Aromatoleum aromaticum EbN1: one gene and its partners. The protein of the gene in region 1 interacts with the protein of each later gene in a pairwise test. Links are inferred from orthologs where the notes say so. Each region holds a gene or a part of one and is shown in the gene's direction. Other genes may lie near its edges. The genes, in order: accC, ribD and cysM.

Region 1 (8,822 bases):
GGACGCGCCGAAGGCGTCCTGGTCGAGTCGTTTCAGAGCAACCACGAAGGCCAGCTGATCGACCGGGTACAGGCATCGCCGTTGGAAGAGATCAGCTTCATCATCCTCAATCCGGCCGCTTACGCTCATACCAGCGTCGCGCTGCGCGACGCCCTCCTCGCGGTCGCGATCCCGTACGTCGAAGTGCATCTTTCCAACATTCATGCCCGGGACACTTTCCGGCATCACTCCTATTTTTCCGACTGTGCAGCCGGCGTGATCTGCGGACTGGGGCCGTACGGCTACCTCGCGGCGCTCGAATACGCGCTGTCGCAGCTGCGGAAACCCTGACACAAACCCCCGGGCGCCCCGTGCGGCGGCGCCCCGCTCGGAGAACAGCATGGATCTGCGCAAGCTGAAGAAGTTGATCGACCTCGTCCAGGAGTCGGGCATTTCCGAACTGGAAGTCACCGAGGGCGAAGAGAAAGTCCGTATCGCCAAACACAGCACCGCCCCCGTTTCGAACTACCTCGCGCAGATGCCGGCGAGCGTGCCGCAATTTGCGGCTGCCCCGGCTCCGGCGATCGTGCTGACCCCGCCGGTCGATGACGCACCCGAAGGCATGATCGTGAAATCGCCGATGGTCGGCACGTTCTATCGCGCCTCGGCGCCGGGTGCGAAACCCCTCGTCGACGTCGGCCAGGCCGTCGCCATCGGCGACCGCCTGTGCATCATCGAAGCGATGAAGCTGATGAACGAAATCGAATCCGAGTTCACCGGGACGGTGAAGGCGGTCCTCGTCGAAAACGCCCAGCCGGTCGAATACGGCCAGCCGCTCTTCATCATCGCCTGAACGCCCTCATGTTCGAAAAGATACTGATCGCCAACCGTGGTGACCAGCCGCCGGCAGGCGGCGCAGCGGCGCAGCCAAATCGCGCGGTACGCGCAGCGTCCGAGCGCGATTTCGCCGCGGAGGCACCCCATGTTTGAAAAGATCCTGATTGCCAACCGCGGCGAAATCGCGCTGCGCGTGCTGCGCGCGTGCCGCGAGCTGGGTATCCGCACCGTTGCGGTGCACTCGGTCGCGGACACCGAAGCGAAGTACGTCAAGCTCGCCGACGAGTCGGTGTGCATCGGTCCGGCGCAATCGGCGCTGAGCTACCTGAACGTCCCCGCGATCATTTCGGCAGCCGAAGTCACCGACGCCGAAGCCATCCATCCGGGCTACGGTTTCCTGTCCGAGAACGCCGACTTCGCCGAACGCGTCGAGCAGTCCGGCTTCGTCTTCATCGGCCCGCGCTCCGACACGATCCGGCTGATGGGCGACAAGGTCAGCGCCAAGGATGCGATGAAGGCCGCCGGAGTGCCGTGCGTGCCGGGTTCGGAAGGCGCGCTGCCCGAGGAACCGAAGGAGATCGTCAAGATCGCCCGCACCGTCGGCTACCCTGTCATCATCAAGGCGGCCGGCGGCGGCGGCGGTCGCGGGATGCGGGTCGTCCACACCGAGGCGGCGCTGCTCAACGCGGTCGCGACGACCCGTGCCGAAGCCGAGGCGGCGTTCGGCAACCCGATCGTCTATATGGAAAAATTCCTCGAGAACCCGCGTCACATCGAGATCCAGGTGCTCGCCGACGAACATGGCAACGCGGTCTATCTCGGCGAACGCGACTGCTCGATGCAGCGCCGCCACCAGAAAGTCATCGAGGAAGCTCCTGCGCCGGGCATCGATCGCAAGGCCATCGCGAAAGTCGGCGAGCGCTGCGCCGAAGCCTGCCGCACGATCGGTTACCGCGGCGCGGGCACGTTCGAGTTCCTCTACGAGAACGACGAGTTCTACTTCATCGAGATGAACACGCGCGTGCAGGTCGAGCATCCCGTCACCGAGATGATCACCGGCATCGACATCGTGCAGGCGCAGATCCGCATCGCGACCGGCGAAAAGCTGTGGTTCCGCCAGCGTCACGTCGAATTCCACGGCCACGCGATCGAGTGTCGCATCAACGCCGAGGATCCGTTCAAATTCACGCCCTGCCCGGGAAAGATCACGAACTGGCACACGCCGGGCGGACCTGGCATTCGCGTCGATTCGCACGTCTATAACGGCTACACGATCCCGTCGCATTACGATTCGATGATCGGCAAGCTGATCGCGTTCGGCGACACGCGCGAACAGGCGATCCGACGGATGCGGATCGCGCTGTCGGAAATGGCGGTCGAAGGCATCAAGACGAACGTGCCGCTGCACCAGGAGCTGATGCTCGATGCACGTTTCGTCGAGGGCGGCACGAGCATCCATTACCTGGAGCACAAGCTCGCCGAACGCAACGAAGTCAAGAATCTTGCCTGAGCAGGCCGCGGACGCGTACATCATGTGGATCTCGGTAACTTTGCAGGCCGAAGCGCACAAGGCCGAAGCGCTGTCCGAGGCGCTGATGGACGCCGGCGCGCTGTCGATCAGCATCGAGGACGCCGACGCCGGCACCGACGCCGAGAAGCCGCAGTTCGGCGAACCCGGGCATCATCCGGTCGGGCTGTGGGATCACAGCCGCGTAATCGCGCTGTTCGATGCCGACGCCGACCTCACCGTCGCCCTCGCCCGCGCGGCTGCCGACGCCGGCTTCGATGCGGTGCCGCCTTTCACGCTCGAAGAGATCGCCGAGCAGAACTGGGTGCAGCTCACCCAAAGCCAGTTCGAGCCGATCCGCGTCACCGATCGGATGTGGATCGTGCCGTCGTGGCACGCCGCGCCCGACCCGGCGGCGATCAACATCGAGCTCGATCCCGGCATGGCTTTCGGCACCGGCTCGCATCCGACGACGCGCCTGTGCCTGGAGTGGCTGTGCGACGCGGTGCAGCCGGGCGACAGCGTGCTCGACTACGGCTGCGGCTCGGGCATTCTCGGCATCGCGGCAGTGCGCCTCGGGGCGGGCGACGTGCTCGGCATCGACATCGACGACAAGGCGCTCGACGCCGCGCACGATAACGCCGCGCGCAACCACGTCGCGCTGCGGCTGCAGCACTCCCGCCAGCCACTCGACGCGCGCTTCGACGTCGTCGTCGCCAACATCCTGACGAATCCGCTGTGCGTGCTGGCGCCGCTGCTCGCCGCCCGGGTCGCTCCCGGCGGCAGAATCGCGCTGTCCGGCGTGCTCGAAACCCAGACCGAACAGGTGATCGCGGCATACGCGCCGTTCCTGCCGTTGCGCGTCGGTGCGGTACATGAAGGCTGGGCGCGGCTCGAAGGCGGCTCTCCGCGACAAACCGGGAGCCAGTGATGTTCGCGCGCTGCCCGGCCTGCCAGACGGTATTCCGGGTGCAGCCCGAGCAACTGCGCGCGCATCGCGGCGAAGTGCGCTGCGGACGCTGCTATGCGTCGTTCAATGCGCTCGATCGCGTGCTGCACGTCGCGCCCGCCGTATCGGCACCCACCCCACCCGCAATTTCCCAACCGCCCGCTGCCGCAGCGCCCCGCCCTGTCGAATCGGTTCCGGAGCGCGACGACCGCTTCTTCATCCTCGACGACCTGCCTTCGGCTCCGGAAGTGACACGACAGGGGGCTGATGACCGAACAGAGTTCGAGGCACGCGATCACCGCGAACCCGTCGTGCCACGCGACGGGCATTTTTCCAGCGCAACGGACGCCACAGCGGCCGAAGGTCACCCCGTGCCGCCGATCCGGCGCACGCGCGTCGTCGGCATCGCGCCGACACCGCTCGGCGCCCCCGCTGCGCCCGCAAGCGCGGCACTGCCGAAGCGCCAGGATGACGAACCGCCGACCGCATCCGCTTCCTCCCGCGCGGGGGCAACCGATGCGGCGCACGACCGCGAACATCTCGACGCGACCTACGGCCCGCCGGCTTCGTCCGGCAGGCGCTGGCTGTCCGGACTGGGAGTCGGCATGCTGCTTGGCACGCTGGCGGTGCAGAGCGCCTTTGTCTTCCGTGACGACATCACCCGCAAGTGGCCGCAGTTGCGCCCCGCCTATCTCTCCGCGTGCGCGCACCTGAAATGCACGCTCCCGCTGCCGCGCCTCGCCGGTGCGATCAGCATCGAAGCTTCCGAACTGCAGTCGGAGCCGGGGCGCGTCGCGCGCTTCGTGCTGAACGCGACGATCCGCAACCGCGCTCCTCACCCTCAGGCGTATCCGCATCTCGAACTGACGCTGACCGACGTCCAGGACCAGCCGCTCGTGCGCCGCGTGCTCGGGCCGGCGCAGTGGCTCCCCGCCGGCTTCCTCGAACAGGGAAGCGCCGAACAAAAATTCGACACCGGACGCGACATCGTCGTGCAATTGCCGTTCGAGGCACCGGGCGTCGAAGCCACCGGTTACCGGGTCTATGCTTTCTATCCGTGAACCGGCCTGACCGCACGCGCTCGAGCGGCTGCCGAGCCCGTCTTCGACAACCTGGAATCCCGATGCAACATCTCTCCCCGGACACCCGCAAAAGCCCGTTCAAAGGCAAGACCGGCCTGATGCGGATCTGGAACGCCTTTCGCTACTCGTTCGCCGGCCTGCGCGCCGCATTCGAGCATGAAGACGCGTTTCGCCAGGAATGCCTGCTTGCCGCAGTGCTGATCCCGCTCGCGCTCTTCATGCCGACCGGCGGTGCGGGCAAGGCACTGCTCGTCGGCAGCGTGCTGCTGCTGCTGATCGTCGAACTCGTCAACTCCGCGATCGAAGCGACCGTCGATCGCGTCTCGCTGGAGCATCACCTGCTGGCCAAGCGAGCGAAAGACATCGGCAGCGCGGCGGTGCTGCTCGCGCTGGTCAATCTCGCGATAGTCTGGGGACTGGTGATCTTCGGTTGAAGCCGCTGGGCAAGGAGTGCGCGCGGCATGGCAGTGGCCAAGAGGCTGTTTGAGCGAAAGGTGGCGTGAGAAGAAACACCCGTGCTACAGGCGCCGGGCGCTTGCCACGCGGCGACAGCCACGGCCGGTTCTTCACCACGGCACTCGACTTGATATGTTTTTAATATTAAAAACGTATCAATCAGATATTGATTCCATTGTTTTTCCAGCAGTTTTCCTGCTATTTTGATTTTTACACTTTTACAGGAAAACGCTCATGAAGGCGCTTGATCATCAGCAACAGCTCTTCATGGTCGAATCCGACCAACTTTACCGTACGTGGATCGAAGCGCTCAGGCACGCCCGCTCCTATCGCTACGGCATGCGCTGGGTGTCGTCGAAAGGGCGGCAATACCTCGTGCGACGACACGACGCACGCGGCAATGGCAAGTCGCTCGGCCCACGCAACACCGAAACAGAAGCCACCTTTGCCGCGTTTACCGAAGGCAAGGCGCGCGCCGATGCGCGTTTGCAGCAGTTGTCGCGACGCATGAAGGAACAGGCCCGGTTAAACAAGGCCGCCCGGCTGGGCCGGCTGCCGACCATCGTCGGCGAGGTATTGCTGGCACTGGCAGCCTCGAATGTGGCGCGGGATTTCTGCGTGGTCGGCACACACGCGATTCACGGTTACGAGGCCATGGCCGGTGTGCACTGCCAGATGGAGTTGCTGGCGTCGGGCGATGTGGACCTCCTTTACGACCCGCGCCGACGACTTGCCCTCGTGACGGACAAACTGGAGGGTGACGGCCTGCTGGGCCTGCTGCAGAAGGTCGACGCCAGCTTCGAAAGGCTGCCGGACACCCGCTTTCGCGCTGCCAACAGCAATGGTTTCATGGTCGATCTCATCATCCCCGAACGCGACTTGCAGATCACGGAGGCCGTCACCTTCGGCGCCGACGATCTCGTCGCGGTCGAAGTCCCCAACCTGCACTGGCTCGTCAATGCACCAAAGCTGGACGTGGTCGCCATCGCCGCCAATGGCGCACCGGTAATGATGCGCGTCCCCGACCCGCGCGCCTTCGCCCTGCACAAGGCCTGGCTATCGCAGCAACCGGACCGCGAACCGGTCAAGAAGCGCCGTGACCGTGCACAAGCCGTGATGGTTGCAGCACTGGTGCAGACCCACCTGCCGGCGCTGCCCTTCGACACCGCCAGTCTCAAATTCTTCAGCGTCGACATGCTCGCCCGCGCGCGCAGCGCCATCGAGCAGGATTCAGACATCCGACTACCTGGAATCGATTTTTAGAACATGACCACGCTCATCAGTTTCTCGGCAGGGGCCGTGCTTTCTTCGTGCGCGCTTCGTCGTTTGAACGTAACCGTTCAGACCTCACCCGGATTTTCATTGGTTGCCCGGCGTAGTCTTGCGGGATAACGCCGGCTTCGAAGACGGCGTAATGCGATAAAGCTGAGCGATCATGACCTGCGACAGATGGACGAGGGGGCGCGATCGGGGCAAGAATGAGACGGGGGTGTCATTCGGCTGCAACCCCTCCCGGGCCCCGAGTGGCTTGCCGACCCGGGAGCGAAAAGACGCCACCGATGGCGTCAGCGCGTGACCCGCGTCGTGCCGGCGTCCCGCACCAGGCGAACACGTTCGCCGAGGCGGAAGTTCTCGCCGCCGTCCTCCTGCACCACTGCGAGCACCTGGCCGTTCTCGAGCCGCACGGTGACTTCGACGCCCGCCTGGCGCGTCGCACCTTCCTCGACCGCAGCACCTGCCAGACCGCCCGCCACCGCGCCAATCACCGTCGCGATCGCCTGCCCCCGCCCGCCGCCGACGCCGCTGCCTGCGATTCCGCCGACCGCCGCACCCGCAACCGGCCCCACCGGCGTCTTCGTGCCTTCGAGCTTCACCGCCCGCACCGCTTCGACCGTTCCGTACTGGACGACCATCGTGCGCCGCGCCTCGCCGCGCTGGTACGCGCCCCCGCCGAGTCCCGACGCGCAACCCGTCACACCGAGCGCCGCGACCAAAGCCGCGACCAGCGCCAGCCGTTGCGTTTTACTACGATTCAGATTCACTCTCATCCCGCTCACCATAACGCCTCTCCAAATGCTGCCGCATACCGTTCGGCAATGTCGTTGCGCGCGGGCGCATGGTTCTGCCCGCCGCGGTACCCGATCTTGATCGCCCCCATCACCGACGCGAGCCGCCCCGTCCGCTGCCAGTCGTAGCCGTTCGCAATGCCGTAAAGAAGCCCCGCGCGATACGCGTCGCCGCAGCCGGTCGGATCGACCAGCTGGTCGGGCGCGACACAGGGAATCGCGACGCACCGGCCTTCCGCGTAGATCTGCGAGCCTTCCGGCCCGAGCGTCACAACCAGCGCTTCCACCTCTTCGGCGAGCTCGGCGAGCGTGCGCCCGGTCTTCTCGCTCAGCAGCTTCGCCTCATAGTCGTTGACCGTGCAGTAACGAGCCAGTTTCAGGCATTCCAGCAGCTCGCCGCCGGAAAACAGCGGCATCCCCTGCCCCGGGTCGAACACGAACGGGATCCCCGCCTCGGCGAACTGCGACGCGTGGTTCAGCATGCCGTCGCGCCCGTCCGGCGAGACGATGCCGAGCTTCACGCCCGCAGCGTCCTGCACGCGGTTCAGGTGCGAATGGTTCATCGCCCCCGGGTGGAACGCGGTGATCTGGTTGTCGTCCAGGTCCGTCGTGATGAAAGCCTGTGCGGTGAATGTGGCGGGCACGTGCGTGACGTGATCGTCGCACAGCCCGAGCTCGCGCAGCCGTTCCCGGTACGCTCCGGCGTCGTCGCCGACCGTCGCCATGATCAGCGGATCGGCGCCGAGCAGCTTGAGGTTGTAGGCGATGTTGCCCGCGCAGCCGCCGAACTCCCGTCGCATGTCGGGCACGAGGAACGACACGTTCAGGATGTGGATCTGTTCGGGGAGAATGTGGCTCTTGAAGCGATCATGAAAGACCATGATCGTGTCGTAGGCGACGGAGCCGCAAACGAGAATGGACATGGCGCACCTGCCGGACGGAAAAGGCGGCCATTATAGAACTCTTGCGCCCCCGCCCGCGGACCGACCCACAGGCGCAGGCGCATGCCAGAACAGCGGGACGCTCAGATCACCGCGCGCAGCTTCGCCGCCATCTCTTCGAGCGCCTCGCGCGGCGGATTCTTCGCCGGCCACGCCAGCGCCAGCCCGTCGCCTTCCCAGCGCGGCAGCACGTGGATGTGGAAATGGAACACCGTCTGCGCCCCGGCCGGCTCGTTCGCCTGGAGCAGCGTCACGCCCTCGCAGCCATACGCCTTCTTGACCGCCCGCGCCACCCGCGCCGCCGTGCGGAAAACCGCCGACGCCAGATCGTCATCGAGTTCGTAGATGTTGGCGCGATGCGGCTTGACGACCACCAGCGCATGGCCGGGATTGACCGACTGCAGGTCCATGAAGGCGAGCGTCGAAGCGTCTTCGAAGACTTTCGAGGCGGGCAGCTCGCCTTTGGCAATGCGGCAAAACACACAGCTTTCCATCCTTCGTTCCTCCTGTCGATACATGGTCGGGCGCATCCTAACGGTGACGCCGCGCCACTGCAATCGCCGCTGAGCCAAGACCGATCGAGTCCGGCGACAACTATCTTGACTTGTTCCGGATCCTGTTCTGGACAACGCTGCTGGGCGCCATCGACGAGCTGATCCAATACCTCTGGATCACCATCAGCTACAGCGAATACCTCGACTTCAACGACATCCTGGTGAACATGCCGGGAGGTGCAGCGGGCGTGCTTATTTACTATGGGTCCAGCCGTCCGCATCAGCTCCCCGCCTCACGCCCGCCCCGCCTGGAACTGTTCACCGCACTCGTGCTGTCCAGCGCCATCATGCTCGGCGTTCACACCGAACGCGTCGTCACCACCCCGAAAGTCAAGGTGCCTGCTGGCGGCTTCGTACGCGACAAAGGGGAAGCCGCCACGCTGCGCTTCTATCTTCAGCGCACGGTACCGCCCCGCTACGCCAGCTACAACCAGAGCCCCTACCGTGGCCA
Region 2 (10,479 bases), 260 kb from region 1 along the record:
CACCGCCTCCGGCACACTCGCGCAGGCGATTCCGCCGTCGCTGGTGCTGATCGTCATGGCCGACCAGCTTGGCCGCAGCGTCGGCGACATGTACAAGGGGGCGATGATCCCGGCGCTGATGCTCGTCGGGCTCTACGCACTGTTCATCGTCGGGCTGGCGATCTTCAAGCCCAAAATGGTGCCCGCCCTGCCGCCCGAGGCGCTCACCTACCGGGAGCCCAACGGCAGTTCCGGCATGCCCTCGCTCGGCGTCCTGCTCGTCCTGGTCACCGGCATTTCAGTCGCGCTGGGCAAGTACTATGGCGAAGTCCTGAGCTTCATGGAGGGCCAGCCGGTGCCGCAGCCGGCTCTCGACGAAACAATCGTCGTCGCGATGACTTTCGGCACCCTCTTGGCGCTGCTTCTCGCCGTCCTGAACCGCATCTTCCGGCTCGGCCTGCTGTCGCGCATCGCCGAACGCGTGACCTTCGTGCTGATCCCGCCGCTGACGCTGATCTTCCTCGTGCTCGGCACGATCTTCCTCGGGGTCGCGACGCCGACCGAAGGCGGCGCGATGGGGGCAGTCGGCGCGCTGGCGATGGCAGTGTCGCGTCGCCGGCTCGATTTCAGGACGCTGCTTCAGGCGCTCGAAGCGACCTCGCGGCTGTCGATCTTCGTACTCTTCATCCTCGTCGGGTCGACGATCTTCAGCTTTGTGTTCACCGCGGTCGACGGCCAGATCTGGGTCGAACACCTGTTCGACCGGCTACCCGGCGGGCAGCTCGGCTTCCTGCTGTTTGTCAACACGGTGATCTTCTTCCTCGGTTGCTTCATCGACTTCTTCGAGATCGCGTTCATCCTGCTGCCGCTGCTCGGACCTGTCGCCGAAAACATGGGCATCGACCTGATCTGGTTCGGCGTGATCATCGCGATCAACCTGCAGACCTCGTTCCTGACGCCGCCGTTCGGCTTCGCGCTGTTCTACCTGCGCAGCGTCGCGCCGGTCGCCTCGTACCCCGATCGCGTCACCGGCAAGCGCATCGAGGGCGTCAAGACCGGCGACATCTATCGCGGATCGATTGCGTTCGTCATCATCCAGCTGATCATGGTGGGCCTCATCATCGGCTTCCCGCAGCTGGTGACCGGCGGTCTCGATGACGCCGTCAAGATCGATCTCGACACCATCCAGATCCAGCAACCACCGGGCGGTGCCGGCGGCTGGGGCGACAACGGGGGCGGCGACGCATGGAAATGACGACTCCGACGCGGCTATGCCTGGTCCGACACGGCGAGACCGCGTGGAACGCGGAAAGACGTCTGCAGGGACACCTGGACGTGCCGCTCAATGAAATCGGTCACATCCAGGCCGAAGCGACTGCCGCAAGCCTCGCCGGACACCGCTTCACCGCGCTCTACTGCAGCGACCTGCGTCGCGCGCAGCAAACCGCGGCGGCGGCGGGCCGCACGCTCGGGTTCGAGGCGACGCTCGAACCCGAACTGCGCGAACGGCACTACGGGGTATTCCAGGGCCTCACCTACGACGAAGCCCGCGAGCGGTTCCCGCAGGACTACGCGCGCTTCCACGCCCGCGACCCCGACTTCGCCTTTTGCGGCGACGGCGAGAGCCTCCGCGCTTTCGCGGCGCGCGTCCACCGCGCCCTCGAACGTATCGTCGTCCGTCATGCAGGCCGGCAGGCGCTGGTCGTCACGCACGGCGGCGTGCTCGACATCGCCCATCGCCTTGCGGCGGGCAAGGCGCTCGACGCGCCGCGCGACTTCACGATTCCGAACGCCGCGCTCAACTGGATCGAGTTCGACGGCCGCCGCTGGCACCTTCTCGCGTGGGCCGATCAGGCTCACCTGGCAGCCGCCCGCGACGAACTGCCGAACACCTGACGTCACGTTCGGCACACGCGTCTGCAAGAGATGTCCGCGCCGCTGCGGGCGAACGCTTGCCCCACCATGGCCGCTTGCGGTGCGTGCTAATATCCGCTTTTAAAACCAATCGCTTCGAGTCCGTCTCATGTTCTCTGCGCAAGACACCCTCGCCAAGGTCGACCCCGAACTGTGGACCGCCATCCAGGCCGAAAACCGCCGCCAGGAAGACCACATCGAACTCATCGCTTCGGAAAACTACGTTTCCCACGCCGTGATGGAAGCGCAGGGCTCCCAGCTGACGAACAAGTACGCTGAAGGCTACCCGGGCAAGCGCTACTACGGTGGCTGCGAGCACGTCGATGTCGCCGAGCAGATCGCAATCGACCGCATCAAGAAGCTGTTCGGCGCGGAAGCCGCCAACGTCCAGCCGAACTCCGGCTCGCAGGCGAACCAGGCGGTGCTGATGGCCTTCGCGAAGCCCGGCGACACGATCATGGGGATGAGCCTCGCCGAAGGCGGTCACCTCACGCATGGCATGCCGCTGAACATGTCGGGCAAGTGGTTCAACGTCGTGGCCTACGGTCTTGACGAAAAGGAAGAGATCGACTACGACGCGATGGAACGGCTCGCGCGCGAGCACAAGCCGCGCATCATCATCGCCGGCGCCTCCGCCTATTCGCTGCGCATCGACTTCGAACGCTTCGCGAAAATCGCGAAGGAAATCGGCGCGATCTTCTGGGTCGACATGGCGCACTACGCCGGCCTGATCGCCGCCGGCTACTACCCCAACCCGGTGCCGCACGCCGACGTCGTGACCTCGACAACGCACAAGACGCTGCGCGGCCCGCGCGGCGGCATCATCCTGATGAAGGCCGAACACGAGAAAGCCATCAACTCGGCGATCTTTCCGGGCTTGCAGGGCGGCCCGCTGATGCATGTCATCGCCGCGAAGGCGGTCGCTTTCAAGGAAGCGCTGACGCCGCAGTTCCGTGATTACCAGGAACAGGTCATCGCGAATGCGCGAGTCATGGCCCGTGTGCTCGGCGAAGAGCGCGGCCTGCGCATCATCTCGGGCCGCACCGAAAGCCACGTCTTCCTCGTCGACCTGCGCTCGAAAAACATCACCGGCAAAGCGGCCGAAGCAGTGCTCGGCTCGGCGCATATCACGGTGAACAAGAACTCGATTCCGAAGGATCCCGAAAAGCCTTTCGTCACCTCCGGCATCCGCATCGGCTCGCCGGCGATGACGACGCGCGGCTTCACCGAGATCGAAGCCGAGCAGGTCGCGCACCTGATCGCCGACGTCCTCGACGCACCGCAGGACGAGGCAGTCCTCGCGAATGTGCAGGCCAAGGTCGCCGAACTGTGCGCCCGTCACCCGGTGTATGGAAAGTAGGCGATTGCGCCTGGGCCGCGAGCACGTGCCGGCGCATGACAGCGGCTTTTCGCCGGCTGTTCGGACCGGCGCCGCAGTGTCCCGGCGCCGATCGTGAAGTGCCCTTTCTGTGGCGACCCGAACACCCAGGTCGCCGACACGCGTGAGAACGAAGGCGGCGAAGTGGTTCGCCGCCGGCGACGGTGTCCGAAGTGCGACAAGCGCTTCACGACGTACGAGCGCATCGACCTGAAGATGCCGCACATCGTCAAACGCAATGGCAACCGCAGCGAGTTCGAGCACGACAAGCTTGCCGGCAGCATGAAACTCGCGTTGCGCAAGCGCCCGGTCACGCTCGAAGCGCTGGACGCGGCGGTCGACCGCATCGAGGCGAAACTGCTGGCTCTCGGCGAACAGGAAGTGCCGAGCGAGAAAGTCGGCGAACTCGTCATGCGTGAACTCAAGAAGCTCGACAAGGTCGCCTACATCCGTTTTGCCTCGGTTTATCGCAACTTCGCCGACGTCGACGAGTTCGCTGAGGTGATTCGCGAAGTCAAGGCGCGCCCCAAACGCAATCGTCCCGCAGAACCCCCGGAACCGACCTCCGAGAATGACCTATTCCGAAGCTGACCATGTCGCGATGGCCCGCGCACTGCAACTGGCCGAGCGCGGACTCGAGACAACGACGCCGAACCCGCGGGTCGGCTGCGTCCTGATGAAGGAAGGCAGCATTGTCGGCGAAGGCTGGCATCGGCGCGCCGGCGAACCGCACGCCGAAGTCATCGCGCTGCGCGCCGCCGGCGACACGGCGCGCGGCGCGACCGCCTACGTGACGCTCGAACCCTGCACCCATCACGGGCGCACTCCCCCGTGTGCCGACGCGCTGATCGCCGCCGGCGTCACGCGCGTCGTCGCGGCGATGGAAGATCCGAATCCGCTCGTCGCCGGCACCGGAGTGGGCCGCCTTCGCGCGGCGGGCCTCGCCGTCACCACGGGCCTGCTCGCGAGCGACGCGCACGAACTCAATATCGGCTTCGTGTCCCGCATGACACGGGGACGCCCGTGGGTGCGGCTGAAAACCGCGAGCACCCTCGACGGCAAGACCGCGCTGAACAATGGCGTCAGCCAGTGGATCACCGCGGACGCGGCGCGGCGCGACGGACATCGCTGGCGCGCGCGCGCGTGCGCGGTGCTCACCGGCATCGGCACCGTGCGGGAGGACGATCCGCAGCTTACCGTGCGAGCGGTGCCGTGCGAGCGCCAGCCGCTGCGGGTGCTCGTCGACGCGCGGCTCGACATCCCCCTGTCGGCGAAACTGCTGCAGGGAGGGGGCTGCCTGATCGCTACTGCCATCGAGGACTGCGAGAAAAGCGCGGCGCTGGCGGCACTCGGTGCCGAAGTCGTCGTGCTGCCGAATGGCCGGGGGAAAGTCGATCTGCCGAGCCTGATGCGCGAACTCGGTGACCGCGGCATCAACGAAGTGCATGTCGAAGCGGGACTCAAGCTCAACGGTTCGTTGCTGCGCGAGAACTGCGTCGACGAACTGTTGCTCTACGTCGCGCCAATGCTGGTCGGCGACGCCGCCCAGGGACTGTTCAACCTGCCTGAACTCGTGCAACTCGACCGCGCGATACGGCTGCAATGGCGCGACGTCCGCTTCATCGGCGGAGATCTTCGCGTGCTCGCTCGTCCACTGAAAGCCGGAACCTGAAGCGGGTCGCCCGGGAACTCAGTCATCCCGGCCGGCGCACACTTCACAGGCCGGATCGCGACCGAGCAGGACGCTGCGCCATTCCATCGCGAGGCCGTCGAGCAGCAGCAGGCGGCCGTCGAGCGAAGTGCCGCAGCCGATCAGAAGCTTCAGCGCCTCGGCCGCTTGCGTCGCACCGATGATGCCGGTGAGCGGTGCGAACACGCCCATCACGGCGCAACGCACTTCGTCCACATCCTGGCCTTCGGGAAACAGGCAATGGTAGCAGGGGCTGTCGGATTGGCGCAGGTCGAAGACTGAAACCTGCCCGTCGAAGCGGATCGCCGCGCCCGAGACGAGCGGCTTGCGAAAGCGGACGCAGGCACGATTGATCGCGTGCCGGGTGGCGAAATTGTCGGAACAGTCGAGCACCAGGTCCGCCGCAGCGACCTGTTCGTCGAGCGCAGCTCCATCGAGGCGCACCGCGAGCGGCTCGATCCGCGCCTGCGGGTTGAGCCGGAGCAGCGTGTCGCGCCCCGACTCGACCTTCAGGCGTCCCACCCCTTCGGCGGTGTGCAGGATCTGGCGCTGCAGATTCGTCAGATCGACGGTATCCCCATCGCACAGCACCACGGTCCCGACTCCGGCTGCGGCAAGATACATCGCCGCCGGCGAGCCGAGCCCTCCGGCCCCGATCACCAGCACTCGCGACGCGAGAATCGCCTCCTGCCCCTCGACGCCGATTTCGGGCAGCAGGATATGCCGGCTGTAGCGCAAAAGCTGGTCGTCATTCATCGGAGAGAAAAACCCGGGAGAGGCGGAAGCGCCGGCATGGAAAAGGAAAGGGCCTGGGGAAGGAACCTGGGGAACCCGGCCTACTTGTATTCACGGAATTCCAGCGGTGTGTCGTCGTGGTCGCCGTGGAGGTGATGGTCATACGCCGTCACGTAGACTTCGTTCGATTTCTTGATCAGCCGCTCAGGCGAGCCGAGATTGTGCCGCTGCGTTTCCTCGCAAAAATAAACGAAAGTCCGCACCAGCCGCCAGTAAAGCGCGCCGTCGAGGTGAAAACCGGCCTCGGACAACGCGCTCTCGACCATTTCGAGCGAAAACTCGAGCACCGAATAGGAGACCACCAGCGACAGCGGATGTTCACCGGACGAAACCCGCAACCCCTTGAACATCTGCAGCGAGCGCATCGCCTGCGCGACCTGGCCGGGGGGCAGGGATGCGAAACGGATTTCCCGCTGCTTCTCCAGCCCGGTTCCGGCAACCGGGTGGTCATGATGCCTGCCGGCCAGCTTGTAGGCAGTCTCCCGACGCATCACCTCTCCTTATTGCGCTTTTATTCCTTCTTATTCTGGACGATCTGCAGCCCCTTGAGAAGGTTGATCGCCTGGTTCAGCTGGTAGTCGTCCTTGCTCGCGAGTTCCGGACGCGGCAGCGCTTCGGCCTCGTCGTCGGCAGGCGACTGGTCGCCCGCTTTCGGTTCGTCGGCCTTCTTCGGCTCTGCCTCGGGATCGCGGTCATTGCCGAGGTGACGCTCCAGGTCGGCCTCGCGCAGGCGACGCGAGGAGCCGTTTGCCGTTTCCTCGACGATGATGTCGGGCTCGATGCCTTTCGCCTGGATCGAGCGGCCGCTCGGCGTGTAGTACCTGGCTGTCGTCAGCTTGATCGCGGTGTTGCTGTTGAGCGGCAGGATCGTCTGGACCGAGCCCTTGCCGAACGTCTGCGTTCCCATCACGACCGCGCGTCGGTGGTCCTGCAACGCGCCTGCTACGATTTCGGAAGCCGAGGCCGAACCGGCATTGACGAGCACGACCATCGGGAGCGTCCGCGCGCCCGCCGGCAAGTCCTTGAGGAAATCCTCACGGCTGCCGCGCAGGTAGTCGTCCGCCCGCGCGCGATATTCACGCTTCGCGTCATCGGTCCGTCCGTCCGTCGACACCACCAGCGCATTCGCCGGCAGGAACGCCGAAGCGACGCCGACGGCGCCGTGCAGCAAGCCACCCGGATCGTTGCGCAGGTCGAGCACCAGGCCTTTCATGTCTCCTTCCTTGGCGAGCTTGGCAAGGTGCTCGGCGACGGCTTGCGAAGTGTTTTCCTGGAACTGCGCGACGCGCAGGTAACCATAGCCGGGCTCGACCATCTTCGACTTGACGCTCTGCACCTTGATCACTTCGCGCGTCAGCGTCACCACCACCGGGCGGTCCTCGCCCTTGCGCACGATGGTCAGCGTGATGTCGGTCTTCGGCTTGCCGCGCATCCGCTTGACCGCGTCGCTGAGCGTCATGCCCTTGACCGGCGTTTCGTCGAGCTTGACGATCAGGTCGCCGGCCTTGACGCCGGAGCGGAACGCGGGCGTATCCTCGATCGGCGAAATGACCTTGACGAACCCGTCTTCCATGCCAACTTCGATGCCGAGCCCGCCGAACTCGCCGTGCGTGCCGACCTGCAGCTCCTTGTACGCTTCCACGTCGAGGTACGCGGAGTGGGGATCGAGCCCGCTCAGCATGCCGCTGATCGCGTGGTTGATGAGTTTCTTGTCCTCGACGGGTTCGACGTAGCCCTGCTTGATCGCGTTGAACACGTCGGCAAATGCGCGCAGCTCCTCGACCGGCAGCGGGGCAGCTGAAACTTTGTCGGCACTGGCGGGGAAATTGAGACTGATCAGCACCCCGGCGAACACGCCGGTCATGATCAAACCCGCTTTCTGAAGCTTGTTACGCATGACTACTCCATCGAGGAAAAAACGCCGGGAATCCCGGAAAAGCTAATTGAGCCGCACCCACTGCAGGGGATCGACCGGCTGCCCGCGGTAGCGGATCTCAAAGTATAAACCCGATTCGGAGGCGCCTCCGCTCGCCCCAACGCTGGCGATCGGTTCCCCTCCGGCAATTACGTCGCCAAGCTGTTTCAGCAAGGCATCGTTGTTGCCGTATATCGACAGATAGTCACTGCCGTGGTCGACGATGATGAGGTTGCCGTAGCCGCGCAGCCAGTCGGAGAACACGATCTCGCCCCCCGCCACTGCCCGCACCTCCGCACCGCCGGAGGCGCGTATGAAAACGCCCCGCCACGTCGTGCCACCTTCCGCCCTTGGAGCACCGAAACGTCCAACCAGTTCGCCACGGACCGGAAATCGCATCTTGCCGCGCAACTGCGCAAAGCTCACGCCCGTCGGCGTCGCTCCCGCGGCCTGGCGGACTTCACCGACGACCGCTTCCGAGCGGGAGCGCGGCGTCGAGCGCACCGCTCCCGCCGCGTCCGCCCGCCTCTCCGCCGCCGCCTTTGCTGCCGCGCGGGCCGCAGCTTCGCGCGCGCGGGCAGCCGTCGCGATACGCGCAGCTTCCCGTTCCGCCGCCCGCTTGGCGAGGACCGCCACCAGGCGACCGAGCCGCTGCTGATCCTGGTGCAGCGTTTCCTCTTCCTTGCGCTGGCTGAGCAGTTGCCGGGATATCCCGTCGAGGGCCTGCTTGCGCCTGGCCTGCATCGATTCGAGCGTCGCATGCTGAGCGCGCTGTTGCGCTTCGAGCGCCACGAGGCGGTCGCGCCGCCCGGCAATCGACTCGCCGAGCTCGGCTTTCTGCCGCAGATCCCCGCGCAGCGACTCAATCAGCGCCAGGCGGGCCCTGCCGAGGTGTTCGAGATAATGAGCGTCGCGGGCGAACTGATTCGCGTCGCGGGTCGACAGGAACGGCGCGACCCCGCCGCCCGCGCCATGGACATAGTGCCGGCGCAGCCACTCGCCCAGTTCCGCCTGCCGCCCCGCAATCCGGGCTTCCACCGCTTCCTGCTCGGCCTCGAGGATCGCAAGCGACTTCTCGGTCGTCGCCCGCTCCGCGGCGAGCGCGTGCAGCCGGCGCTGCACCTGCGAAACCGCCCGTTCCGCCGCGGCGAGTTCGGCGGCAGCGCTCGAGCGGGTTTCCTCGGTATCGGCAATTTCCTTGCGCAGATCCGCGATGCGGCGTTTCACCTCTTCGAGGTCGGAACGCTTCTGCACGACCTCGGCCGGCTCGCTCGCCTGCGCGGCAGCGCCCAGCAGGAGCGCCAGCGCCAGCGCAGGGACAAGAGACCGCAACCCGAGCCGGACCATCATTCTCGGGCGACTTTCAGCCCTTCGCCTTGCCCTGTCCCGCCACTGCAGCCTCGGCCGCGCGGATCGTGTCGGCATCCGCGAGGTAGTAGCTCCTGATCGGGCGCAGATTCGCGTCCAGCTCATAGACGAGCGGCTGCGCGGTCGGGATGTTCAGGCCGACGATTTCGCTGTCCGAGATGTTGTCGAGATACTTGATCAGCGCGCGCAGGCTGTTGCCGTGGGCCGCGATCAGGATGCGGCGACCGGCCAGGATGTTCGGCACGATCACCGTCTCCCAGTACGGCACGAAGCGCGCCACCGTATCCTTGAGGCATTCGGTGCGCGGGAACTGCGCGCGCGGCAGCGAAGCATAGCGCGGGTCGCCGCTGGTGAGCCGTTCGTCGCCCTCCGGCAGCGGCGGCGGCGGCGTGTCATATGAACGGCGCCACACGAGCACCTGGTCGTCGCCGAATTTCGCTGCGGTCTCGGCCTTGTTGAGCCCCTGCAAGTCGCCGTAATGCCGTTCGTTCAGGCGCCACGAATGCTCCACCGGCAGCCACAGCGAGTCGAGTTCCTCGAGGACGATGTTCAGCGTCTTGTTGGCACGCTTGAGTACCGACGTGTAGGCCAGGTCGAAAGTGTAGCCCTCTCGCTTCAGCAAGTGGCCAGCTCCCCGGGCCTCCTCGACACCTTTCTCGGTGAGATCGACGTCGGTCCAGCCGGTGAAGCGGTTGTCCTTGTTCCAGGTAGACTCGCCATGGCGAAGCAGAACGATTTTGTACATGAACGCTCGGGAAAAAGTGATTGAAGTTGTGAAGCTGACGTATCGGACGACGGGACGAGACCGGCTCGAGAGCGCCCGGCGCAACACAAAGACACCGGACTCGCCCTTAATCGGGCCGCGGTATTTTATACTAGTCGCCTGATCTGCACTTCACCGCCACAGTGAACAACAACGCCATCATCGACCTGATCGACAAGCACGAACACATCGAGACTGCCGCTCGTGCCCTCAAGGCGATTGCACACCCGCTGCGGCTCAAGATCCTGTGCGTCCTCGGCGAGAGCGAAATCTGCGTCCAGGAAATCGTGGAGGCGGTCGGCACCTCGCAGAGCAACATCTCCCAGCACCTGGCGATCCTCCGGGACAAGGGGGTGCTGCAAACCCGAAAGGATGCGAATCGCGTCTATTACCGTGTCTGCGACCAGCGGACGCTGCAGCTGATCGTGCTGATGCGCGAAGTGTTCTGCGGCGTCGCGCGCGACAGGATTTGAGCCGGCAATCCCGGTTGCCATCTCGATTGGTACCGCAGTTGTCATCGCAGTTGTCATCATTCGCATCGAACCCCTAGAACGGAGCAAGATTTCGTGGAATTCCTCCAGCAAAACTGGTACTGGGCTGCGCTCGCGGTAGCGAGCGGCAGCTGGCTGCTGTTCGACTTCGCGCGCGCACAAGGCGACAAAAGCCAGGTCTCCCCG
Region 3 (10,304 bases), 350 kb from region 1 along the record:
CCGAAGGCTACGAGCGGGTCGCGGAGTTGGCCACGGGGATGGCGACCACCCGCCTGGTGTATGTAGCCGACCGCGAAGCGGATCTGATGGAAATGATGCTGCGCGCCCAGACGCTGGGCACGCCGGCCGACTGGCTGGTGCGGGCCAAGCACAACCGTTGCTTGCCAGAGGGCGCGAAGCTGTGGTCGCACACCTGCGCAGGCGAGCCGCTGGGCGAGATCGTGTTCACGATGGGCTCGCGCCACGGCCAGAAGGCGCGCGAGGTGCGCCAGCAACTGTGGGCCCGACGGGTCAGCCTGCCTGCGGGCAAGGCGGGCACGGTATCGGCCACCTGCATCGTGGCGCGCGAGATCGGCGCGCCGGCCGGCACCAAGCCCGTGGAGTGGCGCCTGCTCACCAACCGGGAAGCTGCGACGGCTGCCGACGTGGTCGAGCTGATCGACTGGTATCGGGCGCGCTGGGAGATCGAGACTTTCTTTCACGTGCTCAAGAACGGCTGTCGGATCGAAGCGCTGCAACTGTCCGCCATCGAGCGCCTGGAGCGCGCGCTGGCGTTGTTCATGGTCGTCGCCTGGCGCATCGCGCATCTGATGCGCACCGGCCGAACCTGCCCCGAGCTGGATGCCACGCTCTTCTTCGACCCCGACGAGATCCGCGGCGCGTATCTGCTCACGAAGAAGAAACCGCCCGCCACCCCGCCCACCATCAACGAAGTGCTGCGCCTGATCGCCACCCTCGGCGGCTTCCTGGCGCGCAAGGGCGACGGCGAGCCGGGTGTGAAGACCATCTGGCTGGGCTTGCAGCGCGTCATGGATGCCGCCGCCACCATACAGGCGCTACGCGATGAGGCGGCCTGAGTTGTGTATAACGACATGCGCTGAGCCCCGTTCCGGAACGATTGCCGATATAAGCTTATGTCGCCCCGCGGGTTTGCGCGGACGGGCTCCACGCTTACTATCGGCTCATCGAAATCAGACCGGAACACAGGGATATGGACTACAAGACGCTGGAAGACTACGTTGGCCACACGCCGCTGGTGCGCCTCAAGCGCATCGGCGCGGGTCGCAACAACGTCATTCTCGCGAAGCTCGAAGGCAACAACCCGGCCGGATCGGTAAAGGACCGGCCGGCGCTGTCGATGATCGTGCAGGCGGAAGCGCGCGGCGAGATCCGCCCCGGCGATACGCTGATCGAGGCGACCAGCGGAAATACCGGGATTGCGCTGGCGATGGCTGCGGCGATGCGCGGTTACCAGATGATCCTCGTGATGCCGGAAAACCAGAGCGTCGAGCGGCGCCAGACCATGCGGGCATTCGGCGCCGAGCTCGTCCTGACTCCGCGCGACGGCGGCATGGAAATGGCCCGGGACGTCGCGGAGCGGATGCGCGATGAAGGCCGGGGCATCATCCTTGACCAGTTCGCGAATCCGGACAATCCGCTCTCTCATTATGAAGCCACTGGTCCGGAAATCTGGGAGCAGACGGACGGCCGGATCACGCACTTCGTCAGCAGCATGGGCACGACCGGGACGATCATGGGCTGCTCGCGCTTTTTGAAGGAAAGAAATCCGGCAGTCCGGATTATCGGCTGCCAGCCCGACGAGGGCTCGCAGATCCCGGGCATCCGCAAGTGGCCCGAAGCCTATCTGCCGAAGATCTACGAAAAACCGCGGGTCGATGCGCTCGAAAACGTGAGCCAGGCCGACGCCGAGGAGATGACACGGCGCCTGGCGCGCGAGGAAGGCATTTTTGCCGGAATATCCTCCGGCGGCGCGATGCACGTCGCCGTCCGCATTGCTGCCGAACTGGAAAATGCAGTGATCGTGTCCATCATCTGCGATCGTGGCGACCGGTACCTGTCGACCGGCGTGTTTCCGGGCTGAGCTCCGTTCCGGCCGACGCATGATGCGTCTGGCTTTTCTGCTTTTGCTCCTGGCGTGGTCAGGATTTGCCGGAGCGCGGACCCTGCAACTCGACCTGGGTCGCCTCACGCATCCTGTTTTCGTCATTGACGGCCTGCACGTTCGGCTGGGCGACGAAGGCGAGGCCGCTGAACTGGCGATCGAACGCTTCGCGATCGGCAAGCGCGACTGGCAGGGTATCACCATCCGTTGCCCGGCCTTTCGCCTCGAACGTGTGGTCCGCTGCCGCAGAGGCCTGTTGACCGTCCCGGGCCTGTTCGAGCGTGCGGCCATCGACCTGCACTTCGACACCCGGAACAAGAGCGGCAAACTCAATCTGCGCATATCCGGTCGCGAAACGATCGACATTGTGATGCGTCCGGATGGCCGAATCGTCGCGTCGCTTGCAGGGCTTGCGGTCGCACGTCTGGGGAAGCTTCTCGATCTGGCAAGCTGGAATATGGCGGGGCGCCTCGCTGGTCGCATCGAATATTCTCCGACACGCGGCGGCGCCCGCATCCAGGTGTCGGGCAAGCTCGAAAGTGGCCGATTTTCGCAGGCGGATGGGCTGCGGGCGGCGGAAGGGCTGGGCCTCGATATCGATCTGCGGGCGCGGCGCGGGCTTGCCGGGTGGGATTGGCAGGGGCGTATGGCTTGGAACGCCGGCGAAGCGTATCTGCATCCGCTATACCTCGTGGCCGGACCGGTCATCGAGGCAGCGGGGCGGCTCGAAGCGGATGTGCTCACGGTGGCACGCGCGCGGCTCGAACTCGAAGGCGTGCGCACGATCGCCGCAACCGCCGAAATCGGCCTGCAACCCGTGGCCGTGAGAAGCCTGGCGTTTTCGCTCGCCGACGCTGATCTCGCGGTGGTCGGTCCGCGCTATCTCGCTCCAGCGTTTGCGCCGGCCGCAACGGATCGGCTGCACTTCTCGGGTCACGTCAGCGCCGCAGCGACAGTCGAAGAGGGGGTGCCGACCACGGTGGATCTTGCGTTCGACGAGGCCGGCTTCAGCCTCAGTGACAAGGAACTGAGTTTCGGTCCGCTGACCGGGGTGGTGCCCTGGCGCGCGGAAGCTCGCACCGAAGCGCGACTGGCGGTCGCTGGCGGTCGCTGGCAAAAGCTCGGGCTGGGCGCCTTCGAACTTGTCGCGCAACTCGACGGGCAACGCGTCGACGTCGGCCGCGTCGCGATCCCGGTGCTCGACGGAGCGCTGGTCCTCGAGCGGCTGGCGCTCGTGCGCGATGCGACGGGCTGGCATGGCAGGGGTGCCGCTGTCGTCGAGCCGATATCGATGGCGCTGCTCGCCGAGGCGGCCGGCCTGCCGGCGATGTCCGGCGTGCTGAGCGCGTCACTGCCGGGGTTGCGCGTCGCGCCGGGCGAAATCTCGCTCGACGGCGCTCTGGTTATTTCGGTGTTCGGCGGCTACCTGCAGGCGACGCGCCTGCAATTGTTCGAACCGTTCGGCGTCGCATCGCATCTTTACGCGGACGTCCAGGCGCGCCACCTCGACCTCGGACAATTGACCGAAGCCTTCTCGTTCGGCAGCGTGTCCGGTTTTGTCGACGCGGACGTCCTCGGGCTGGAACTCGCGGGCTGGCAGCCGGTGCGCTTCGATGCACGCGTCGTCAGCAGCCCCGGAAGCTATCCGCGACGGATCAGCCAGCGTGCGGTGCAGAACATCAGCGCGCTCGGCGGGCCCGGCGCGGTGGCCGCGCTGCAGCGTGGGCTGCTCGGCGTGTTCGAGACGTTCGGCTACCGCGAGATCGGCATCTCCTGCGTCCTGCGCAACGGCGTATGCCGCATGGGCGGCCTCGATGATCCTGGGGCGCCCGGTGACGGCTACTACATCGTGCGTGGCGGCGGCGTCCCTGCGTTGAATGTCATCGGCTACAATCGGCGCGTCGATTGGAACGAGCTGATCGATCGTCTGCAGCGGGTCATCGCGTCGAACGCGCCCCCCGTCATCCAGTAGCAGTCGGAATTCGCGGCTTCGCCGCAACACGCCCGACTCGCCGCGGGCAGGAACAGGAGGCCGGATGATTGGATTCCCCAGAGTCGCTGTGCTCGGCGCCGTGGTGGCGACCGCCAGCGCCTGCGTGACGATCAATATCTATTTTCCCGCTGCGGCCGCGGAAAAAGCCGCCGATCGCATCATCGAGGACGTCTGGCAGCTCGGCGAAGGCGAGACGCCGACAATCCGACCGCAGCCGGACGGGGAGACGAAATGAATGCGATGACGAAGACGATGATGAAATGGCGCGGCTGGATCGCCGTGTTGCTGCTCGGCTTTGCCGGACTGGTGCTCGCGCAGGGGAACATCGAAATCGACACGCCGGCGATCGCGGCGCTCAAGCAGTCGATGCAGCAGCGTCATGCGAAGCTCGCGCTGTTGTACGCGTCGGGTGCCGTCGGGCTGGCGGCCGACGGCAACGTTGCCCTGCGCGATGCCTCCGGCGTCCCGCTCGCGCAGCGCGGCCAGGCGAATGCGCTGGTCGCCGCTGAAAACGCCGATCGCGCCGCCCTCTATCGCGAAATTGCACGCGCCAACGGTCATCCCGAGTGGGAGGCGGAGGTGCGCGCCACGTTCGCGCGGCGCTGGATCGAGCGCGCCCGGCCGGGCTGGTGGATCCAGCGCGATGGCAGCTGGGTGCGCAAGTGATGCCGGTCCTCGTCTTCGATATCGAGACCGTCCCGGATGTCGAAGGCATCCGCGTCCTCAACGGTCTGCCCGACGATCTCGATGATTACGAAGTCGCCGAGTTCGCTTTCCAGCAGCGGCGGGCGGCCAATGGCAGCGACTTCCTCCAGCATCACCTGCAGCGCGTTGTGACGATTTCGTGCGTGCTGCGGGACGCCTCCCAGTTCCGGGTCTTCTCGCTGTCCGAACCGGACTGCACGGAAGGCGAGATCATCCAGCGCTTCTACGACGGCATCGAACGCTTCACGCCGCAGATCGTGTCATGGAATGGCGGGGGTTTCGACCTGCCGGTGCTGCATTACCGCGGCCTGAAACACGGCGTGTCGGCACCGCGGTACTGGGACCAGGGTGAAGGGGATTACCAGGATTCGCGCGATTTCAAGTGGAACAACTACATCGGCCGCTATCACAGCCGGCACCTCGACCTGATGGACCTGCTCGCGCTGTACCAGCCGCGTGCGAACGCACCGCTCGACGAGATGGCGAAGCTGATGGGGTTTCCCGGCAAGCTCGGCATGGACGGTTCCGCAGTGTGGTGCGCGTGGCAGGACGAGCGTGCCGCGGAAATCCGCGATTACTGTGAAACCGATGTCGTCAACACCTACTTGGTGTACCTGGGTTTTCAGCGCATGCGCGGCCGGCTCGATGCGGTGGCGCACGCCGCCGAACTCGCCGTCGTGCGCGAAGCCCTCGGGCGCATCGACGCGCCGCACTGGAAGCAGTTCCTTGCCGCGTGGCCTGAAGTCTGAACCTCAAGGAGATATGCTCATGTCGCTCATCGGGACCATCATCATCGGCTTCATCGTCGGACTCCTTGCACGCCTGCTGCATCCTGGCAAGGATGGCCTCGGGATCATCATGACGACGCTGCTTGGCATCGCGGGAGCGATGCTCGCGACGTACGGCGGACAGTTCCTCGGCCTGTACCGGCCGGGGGAGCCCTCCGGCTTCATCGGCGCGCTTGTCGGCGCGATCATCATTCTGTTCATCGTGACCCGCCTGCGCAAATGATCGGCGCAGAGGGCTGAAAAAAACGGCCAGCGTTGAGCTGGCCGTCTGCATCTCGCGGTCGTGGCGGCATTCGCCGCCATGCAACTCAGTACACGTCGTGCTGGGTGTTATAGATGTTGAAGTGCCCGGTCGGCGTGATCAGCTTCGGATCCTTGATCACGGTCTTCAGTTCGAGCGTCTTGTCGTCGACGACGACGATCGCGGACTCCTTGTCCTTCGCCGACCACACCGAGAACCACACCTCGTTGCCATCCTTGTTGTATTCCGGCTGCACGACCCGCTTCGCGCCGTCGTCCTTCAGCCCCGCCCACTCGGCGATCGGCAGCACCTTCGAACCCGCCTGCAGGTTGCTCAAGTCATATACCGCCACGGTCTGGCTGACCTTGGCTTCCGGATGCAGCGGATTGTCGACATAGAGATGCTTCGACTTCGGGTGGGTCTTGATGAACAACGACCCTCCGCCCTGGCTCTTCAATGTGTCGACCATTTTCCACGCGTACTGCTTGTGCTTCACGGGATCGGTGCCGATCAGCGCGATCGTGTCGTCACCCAGGTGACCGGTTGCCCACACCGGACCGTACTTCGGATGCGTGAAGTTTGCGCCTCGCCCCGGATGCGGGATCTTGCCGACGTCGACAAGGCCGGCGAGCTTGCCGTCCTTCGCATCGATCGCCGCGACCTTGTTCGACTGGTTCGCTGCGACCATGAAGTAGCGCTTCGACGCGTCCCAGCCGCCGTCGTGCAGGTAGGGGGCCGAACCGATCTCGGTCGTCTTCAGGTTCTGGATGTCGGAGTAGTCGACCATCAGCGTCTTGCCGGTTTCCTTGACGTTGACGACGAACTCCGGCTTGAAGTGCGATGCGACGATTGCGGCGACGCGCGGCTCGGGGTGGTATTCCTGCGTATCGACGGTGAGGCCGCGGGTCGAGACGATCTTCTGCGGCTCGAGCGTGTCGCCGTTCATGATGACGAACTGCGGCGGCCAGTACGCGCCGGCGATCGCGTATTTATCCTCGTAGCCCTTGTACTTCGAGGTGTCGACCGAGCGGGCCTCGAGGCCGATGCGGATCTCGGCGACGTTGTCAGGCTTCTCCATCCACAGGTCGATCATGTTGATCTTCGCGTCCCGCCCGATCACGAACAGGTAACGGCCGGATGCCGAGATGCGGGAGATGTGCACCGCGTAGCCGGTCTTGACGATGTTGATGATTTTCTTCGTGTCGCCGTCGATCAGCGCGATCTCGCCGGTGTCGCGCAGCGTCGTCGAGAAGATGTTCGAGATGTTGTAGTCGTTCATCTTCTTATTCGGCCGCTGCTCGGGCGGGACGATGACTTTCCACGTCTCCTTCATTTGCGCCATGCCGAACTCGGGCGGTTGTGGAGGCGACTGCTGGATGTAGCGCGCCATCAGGTCGACATCGTCGTCGCTGAGTTCGCCCGACGTTCCCCAGTTCGGCATCCCGGCGGGAGATCCGTACTTGATGAAGACCTTGAGGTATTCGCTGCCCTTGGGGAGCGTTATGTCGGGGGTCAGCGGCTTGCCGGTGGCGCCCTTGCGCAGTACGCCGTGGCAGCCGGCGCAGCGCTGGAAGTAGATATTCCGCGCCTTGTCGAATTCCACCTTGGTCATCTTGGGAGCGTCGGGATTGATGTCCTGGTACATCTCGACGTCGGCCAGCGGAGAACCGCCGGCTTGGTACTTCGCCTCCGCTTCGCCGACATGTTCCTCGGTATTTGCCTGCGCGTATGCCTGAGACATTGCCATCGGCAGGCTCGCAAGCAGGAATGCACCGGTGGTCCAGCTTCTTCTCTTGCTACTCATGGTCTATCTCCCGTCATAAAGATTTTACGCAACACGGCTGACAGCCGCAGAGATTGAGCTTCTAAAGCGCCGGAATCCTTAACCTTGATCAAATTGCGGTCTTTTCCCGGCGATGACCCAGGGCGGGCGCTCATGCCGTGAGGGCGAGTTCCCGGAATGTGCGATTGTCATGGGCGAGGGAGTGGAGCGACACCACCGAGCCGATCATGATCAGTGCGGGCGATTCGAGCTGGGCGTGGCGTGCGGTGGCGACAAGGCGGTCGATGCGATCAGCGACGATGACCTGCCGGTCCGTCGTGCCAGCGTGAATCACGGCCGCGGGCGTGTCGGCAGGCAGGCCGTGGGCCATCAACTGGTGGCAGATGATTTCGAGCGCCGCGAGCCCCATGTAGATCACGACCGTCTGTTTCGGTCGTGCAAGGGCAGGCCAATCGAGGTTGACCGTGTCGTCCTTGAGATGTCCGGTCGTGAAGATCACCGAGCGGGCGTGGTCGCGATGAGTCAGCGGGATTCCTGTACAGGCTGCGATCCCGCAAGCCGCCGTGATGCCGGGCACGATCTCGCATTCGATGCCGCAGGCCAGCAGTTCCTCCATCTCCTCGCCGCCGCGACCGAACATGAACGGGTCGCCGCCCTTTAGCCTGACTACGTTGGTGCCGGTGCGCGCGAGTTGGACGAGCAGGTGATTGATCTGATCCTGGGGAAGGGCGTGATGTCCCGCCTCCTTACCGGCGTAGATCATTCGCGCCGTGGGGTTGATCAGTTCGAGAATGCCGTCGCCGACGAGGTGGTCGTAGACTACTGCCTGTGCGCCGGCCAGCAGGCGTGCCGCTTTCAGCGTGAGGAGTTCCGGGTCGCCGGGACCGGCGCCGACGAGATACACCTTGCCAGCCCGCGCGACTCGCGTCGGAAGATCGCTACCCCTTACCGCTGGATCGAAGCCGCCGATATTCTTGCTCATTAGAGCTCTCCGCTTATGCCGCGAATATGTGCGCCGCGGCCGATTCGAATGGCGCGAACAGGACGTTCGGGTGTCGCCACTTTATCCCTACTTGTAACCCGGGAAATTAACCGATATCAAGGAGGAGCAGGCTATGTCGCCGCGATACTCGGACGATGGCTGAACGGATACAGGGCGGCCTCCCGTCCAGAATCGCAAACCTTTCCTCCGCGGACTGACGAGGACCCCGAGAATGTTCTGTCGAAGCATCTTGATCGCAGCTTTTCTTCCGGCGCTGGTTTTTCCGGTTCACGCCCAGGGCATTGCTCCCGACGACACACGACAGTCCGAGCTGGTCCATATGGTTCGCCAGGACTGTGGCTCATGTCACGGCCTGACCCTGCAGGGCGGCCTCGGTCCGGCCCTCACTCCGGCGGCGCTGCGGGGAAAACCTCCGGAGGGGCTGATCGCGACGATTGTCGATGGTCGGCCCGGTACGCCAATGCCGTCGTTTCGCGGCCTGGTCGATGAATCGGAGGCTGCCTGGGTCGTGGAACGGCTCGTCGAAGGCTTTCCCGCGGATGGTGGCCCGGCGTCCACCCAACAGACGGCGGGCACGCGGTGACGGCGCCTTCGCCAGTCTGCCCATCGGCACCCGAAAAAGAGAGACGCATGATGTCCGGAAGCAAAGTGAAGCGTGCAGCATTGACTGTCTCGGTGCTCCTGCTGTCGGCGTGCGCTTCCCAACAGCCGGTCGCCTTGCGTGGTACCGGCGATCTCGGCGTCGTCGTCGAGCGCGCGACCGGACAGTTGCAGGTCATCGAGACGACGCATCGTCGGGCGCTCGCGCAGGTTTCGGGCCTCGGCGACCTGTCCCATGCATCGGTGGTGTTTTCACGGGACAGTCGTTATGCCTACGTCTTCGGCCGCGATGGGGGCCTGACGAAGGTGGATCTTCTCACGGCGACGATCGCGAACCGCGTGGTACAGGCCGGCAACGCGATCGGCGGCGCGATTTCCCAGGACGGACGCATCCTCGTCGCGCAGAACTACGAACCGGGCGGAATCAAGGCTTTCGACGCGGACACCCTGGAACTGCTCGCCGATGTGCCGGCCACCTACGGTCTCGATGGCAAGCGCTCGAAAGTCGTCGGGTTGGCCGACCTGCCGGGCAACCGTTTCGTCTATTCGCTGTTCGACGCGAACGAGATCCGGGTCACCGACCTCTCCGATCCGCGGCATCCGAAGACCGAGCGTTACCCATCCGGCAAGCAACCGTACGATGCGCTGGTGACGCCCGACGGGCGCTACTACATCGCCGGGCTGTTCGGCGAGGACGGTCTGTCGATGCTCGACCTGTGGCATCCCGAACTGGGCGTGCGCACGATCCTGCCGGGCTACGGCCGGGGCGAGCAGGCATTGCCGGTGTACAAGATGCCGCATCTGCGCGGCTGGGCCGTTGCCGCGGGACGCGCATACCTGCCGGCGATCGGCCGTCACGAAGTCCTGGTCGTCGAACTCGGCAGCTGGAAGGAGGTTGGGCGGATTCCGGTCAAGAGCCAGCCGGTGTTCGTGATGGCGAGGCCCGACGGCCGCGAAGTGTGGGTCAATTTCGCCTTCCCCGACAACGGCTGGGTCCAGGTGATCGATACAGTCGGAAACAGCGTCGTCGATACGCTGCAGCCCGGCCGGGCGATTCTTCACATGGAGTTTGCACCGAAAGGCGAGGAGGTCTGGGTGTCTGCGCGTGACGACAACAAGGTCGTGATCTACGGCACCGCGAAGCGCGACAAGCGCGCCGAACTCCCCGCCGCCAGCCCGAGCGGCATTTTCTTCACCAGCCGCGCCTTCCGGACAGGTTTTTAGGACATGCCTTGCACGAGCGCCACGCAGATGTGCATCACGACGATGGCCGGGCCCGGAGCGGTTC

Evidence for each region.
Region 2: the proteins of accC (region 1) and ribD interact in binary tests that used the Escherichia coli proteins (3 or more experiments, as listed by UniProt). The link is inferred for Aromatoleum aromaticum EbN1 from one-to-one orthologs.
Region 3: the proteins of accC (region 1) and cysM interact in binary tests that used the Escherichia coli proteins (3 or more experiments, as listed by UniProt). The link is inferred for Aromatoleum aromaticum EbN1 from one-to-one orthologs.

Annotation. Positions count from the first base shown.
Region 1 is NC_006513.1:874,257-883,078, forward strand. The notes cover bases 191-3,143. They hold accC (acetyl-CoA carboxylase biotin carboxylase subunit), read left to right. Parts: upstream 191-961; coding sequence 962-2,326; downstream 2,327-3,143. Other genes in these bases: aroQ (type II 3-dehydroquinate dehydratase), read left to right, coding at 191-330; accB (acetyl-CoA carboxylase biotin carboxyl carrier protein), read left to right, coding at 380-832; prmA (50S ribosomal protein L11 methyltransferase), read left to right, coding at 2,349-3,143. Also shown: more of aroQ, read left to right, coding at 1-190; more of prmA, read left to right, coding at 3,144-3,254; EBN1_RS04200 (DUF3426 domain-containing protein), read left to right, coding at 3,254-4,333; EBN1_RS04205 (diacylglycerol kinase), read left to right, coding at 4,396-4,788; EBN1_RS04210 (nucleotidyltransferase family protein), read left to right, coding at 5,045-6,073; EBN1_RS04215 (outer membrane lipoprotein), read right to left, coding at 6,376-6,858; EBN1_RS04220 (carbohydrate kinase family protein), read right to left, coding at 6,864-7,799; EBN1_RS04225 (HIT family protein), read right to left, coding at 7,901-8,311; EBN1_RS04230 (hypothetical protein), read left to right, coding at 8,422-8,822. UniProt on the Escherichia coli protein: This protein is a component of the acetyl coenzyme A carboxylase complex; first, biotin carboxylase catalyzes the carboxylation of the carrier protein and then the transcarboxylase transfers the carboxyl group to form malonyl-CoA.
Region 2 is NC_006513.1:608,130-618,608, forward strand. Bases 2,926-5,892 are described here. They hold ribD (bifunctional diaminohydroxyphosphoribosylaminopyrimidine deaminase/5-amino-6-(5-phosphoribosylamino)uracil reductase RibD), read left to right. Parts: upstream 2,926-3,842; coding sequence 3,843-4,943; downstream 4,944-5,892. Other genes in these bases: glyA (serine hydroxymethyltransferase), read left to right, coding at 2,926-3,253; nrdR (transcriptional regulator NrdR), read left to right, coding at 3,347-3,862; EBN1_RS02855 (HesA/MoeB/ThiF family protein), read right to left, coding at 4,962-5,717; EBN1_RS02860 (hypothetical protein), read right to left, coding at 5,798-5,892. Outside these bases: EBN1_RS02830 (TRAP transporter large permease), read left to right, coding at 1-1,234; EBN1_RS02835 (histidine phosphatase family protein), read left to right, coding at 1,225-1,875; more of glyA, read left to right, coding at 2,003-2,925; more of EBN1_RS02860, read right to left, coding at 5,893-6,247; EBN1_RS02865 (S41 family peptidase), read right to left, coding at 6,268-7,653; EBN1_RS02870 (murein hydrolase activator EnvC family protein), read right to left, coding at 7,696-9,021; gpmA (2,3-diphosphoglycerate-dependent phosphoglycerate mutase), read right to left, coding at 9,035-9,784; EBN1_RS02880 (ArsR/SmtB family transcription factor), read left to right, coding at 9,946-10,275; EBN1_RS02885 (rhodanese-like domain-containing protein), read left to right, coding at 10,369-10,479. UniProt on the Escherichia coli protein: Converts 2,5-diamino-6-(ribosylamino)-4(3h)-pyrimidinone 5'-phosphate into 5-amino-6-(ribosylamino)-2,4(1h,3h)-pyrimidinedione 5'-phosphate.
Region 3 is NC_006513.1:518,195-528,498, reverse strand. Bases 145-2,936 are described here. They hold cysM (cysteine synthase CysM), read left to right. Parts: upstream 145-991; coding sequence 992-1,882; downstream 1,883-2,936. Other genes in these bases: EBN1_RS02470 (translocation/assembly module TamB domain-containing protein), read left to right, coding at 1,902-2,936; EBN1_RS02480 (IS4-like element ISAzo5 family transposase), read left to right, coding at 145-857. Also shown: more of EBN1_RS02480, read left to right, coding at 1-144; more of EBN1_RS02470, read left to right, coding at 2,937-3,875; EBN1_RS02465 (hypothetical protein), read left to right, coding at 3,940-4,131; EBN1_RS02460 (YdbL family probable chaperone protein), read left to right, coding at 4,128-4,562; EBN1_RS02455 (3'-5' exonuclease), read left to right, coding at 4,562-5,350; EBN1_RS02450 (GlsB/YeaQ/YmgE family stress response membrane protein), read left to right, coding at 5,370-5,612; EBN1_RS02445 (nitrite reductase), read right to left, coding at 5,698-7,434; cobA (uroporphyrinogen-III C-methyltransferase), read right to left, coding at 7,565-8,395; EBN1_RS02435 (c-type cytochrome), read left to right, coding at 8,628-8,999; EBN1_RS02430 (cytochrome D1 domain-containing protein), read left to right, coding at 9,047-10,240; ahbB (siroheme decarboxylase subunit beta), read left to right, coding at 10,268-10,304. UniProt on the Escherichia coli protein: Two cysteine synthase enzymes are found. Both catalyze the same reaction. Cysteine synthase B can also use thiosulfate in place of sulfide to give cysteine thiosulfonate as a product.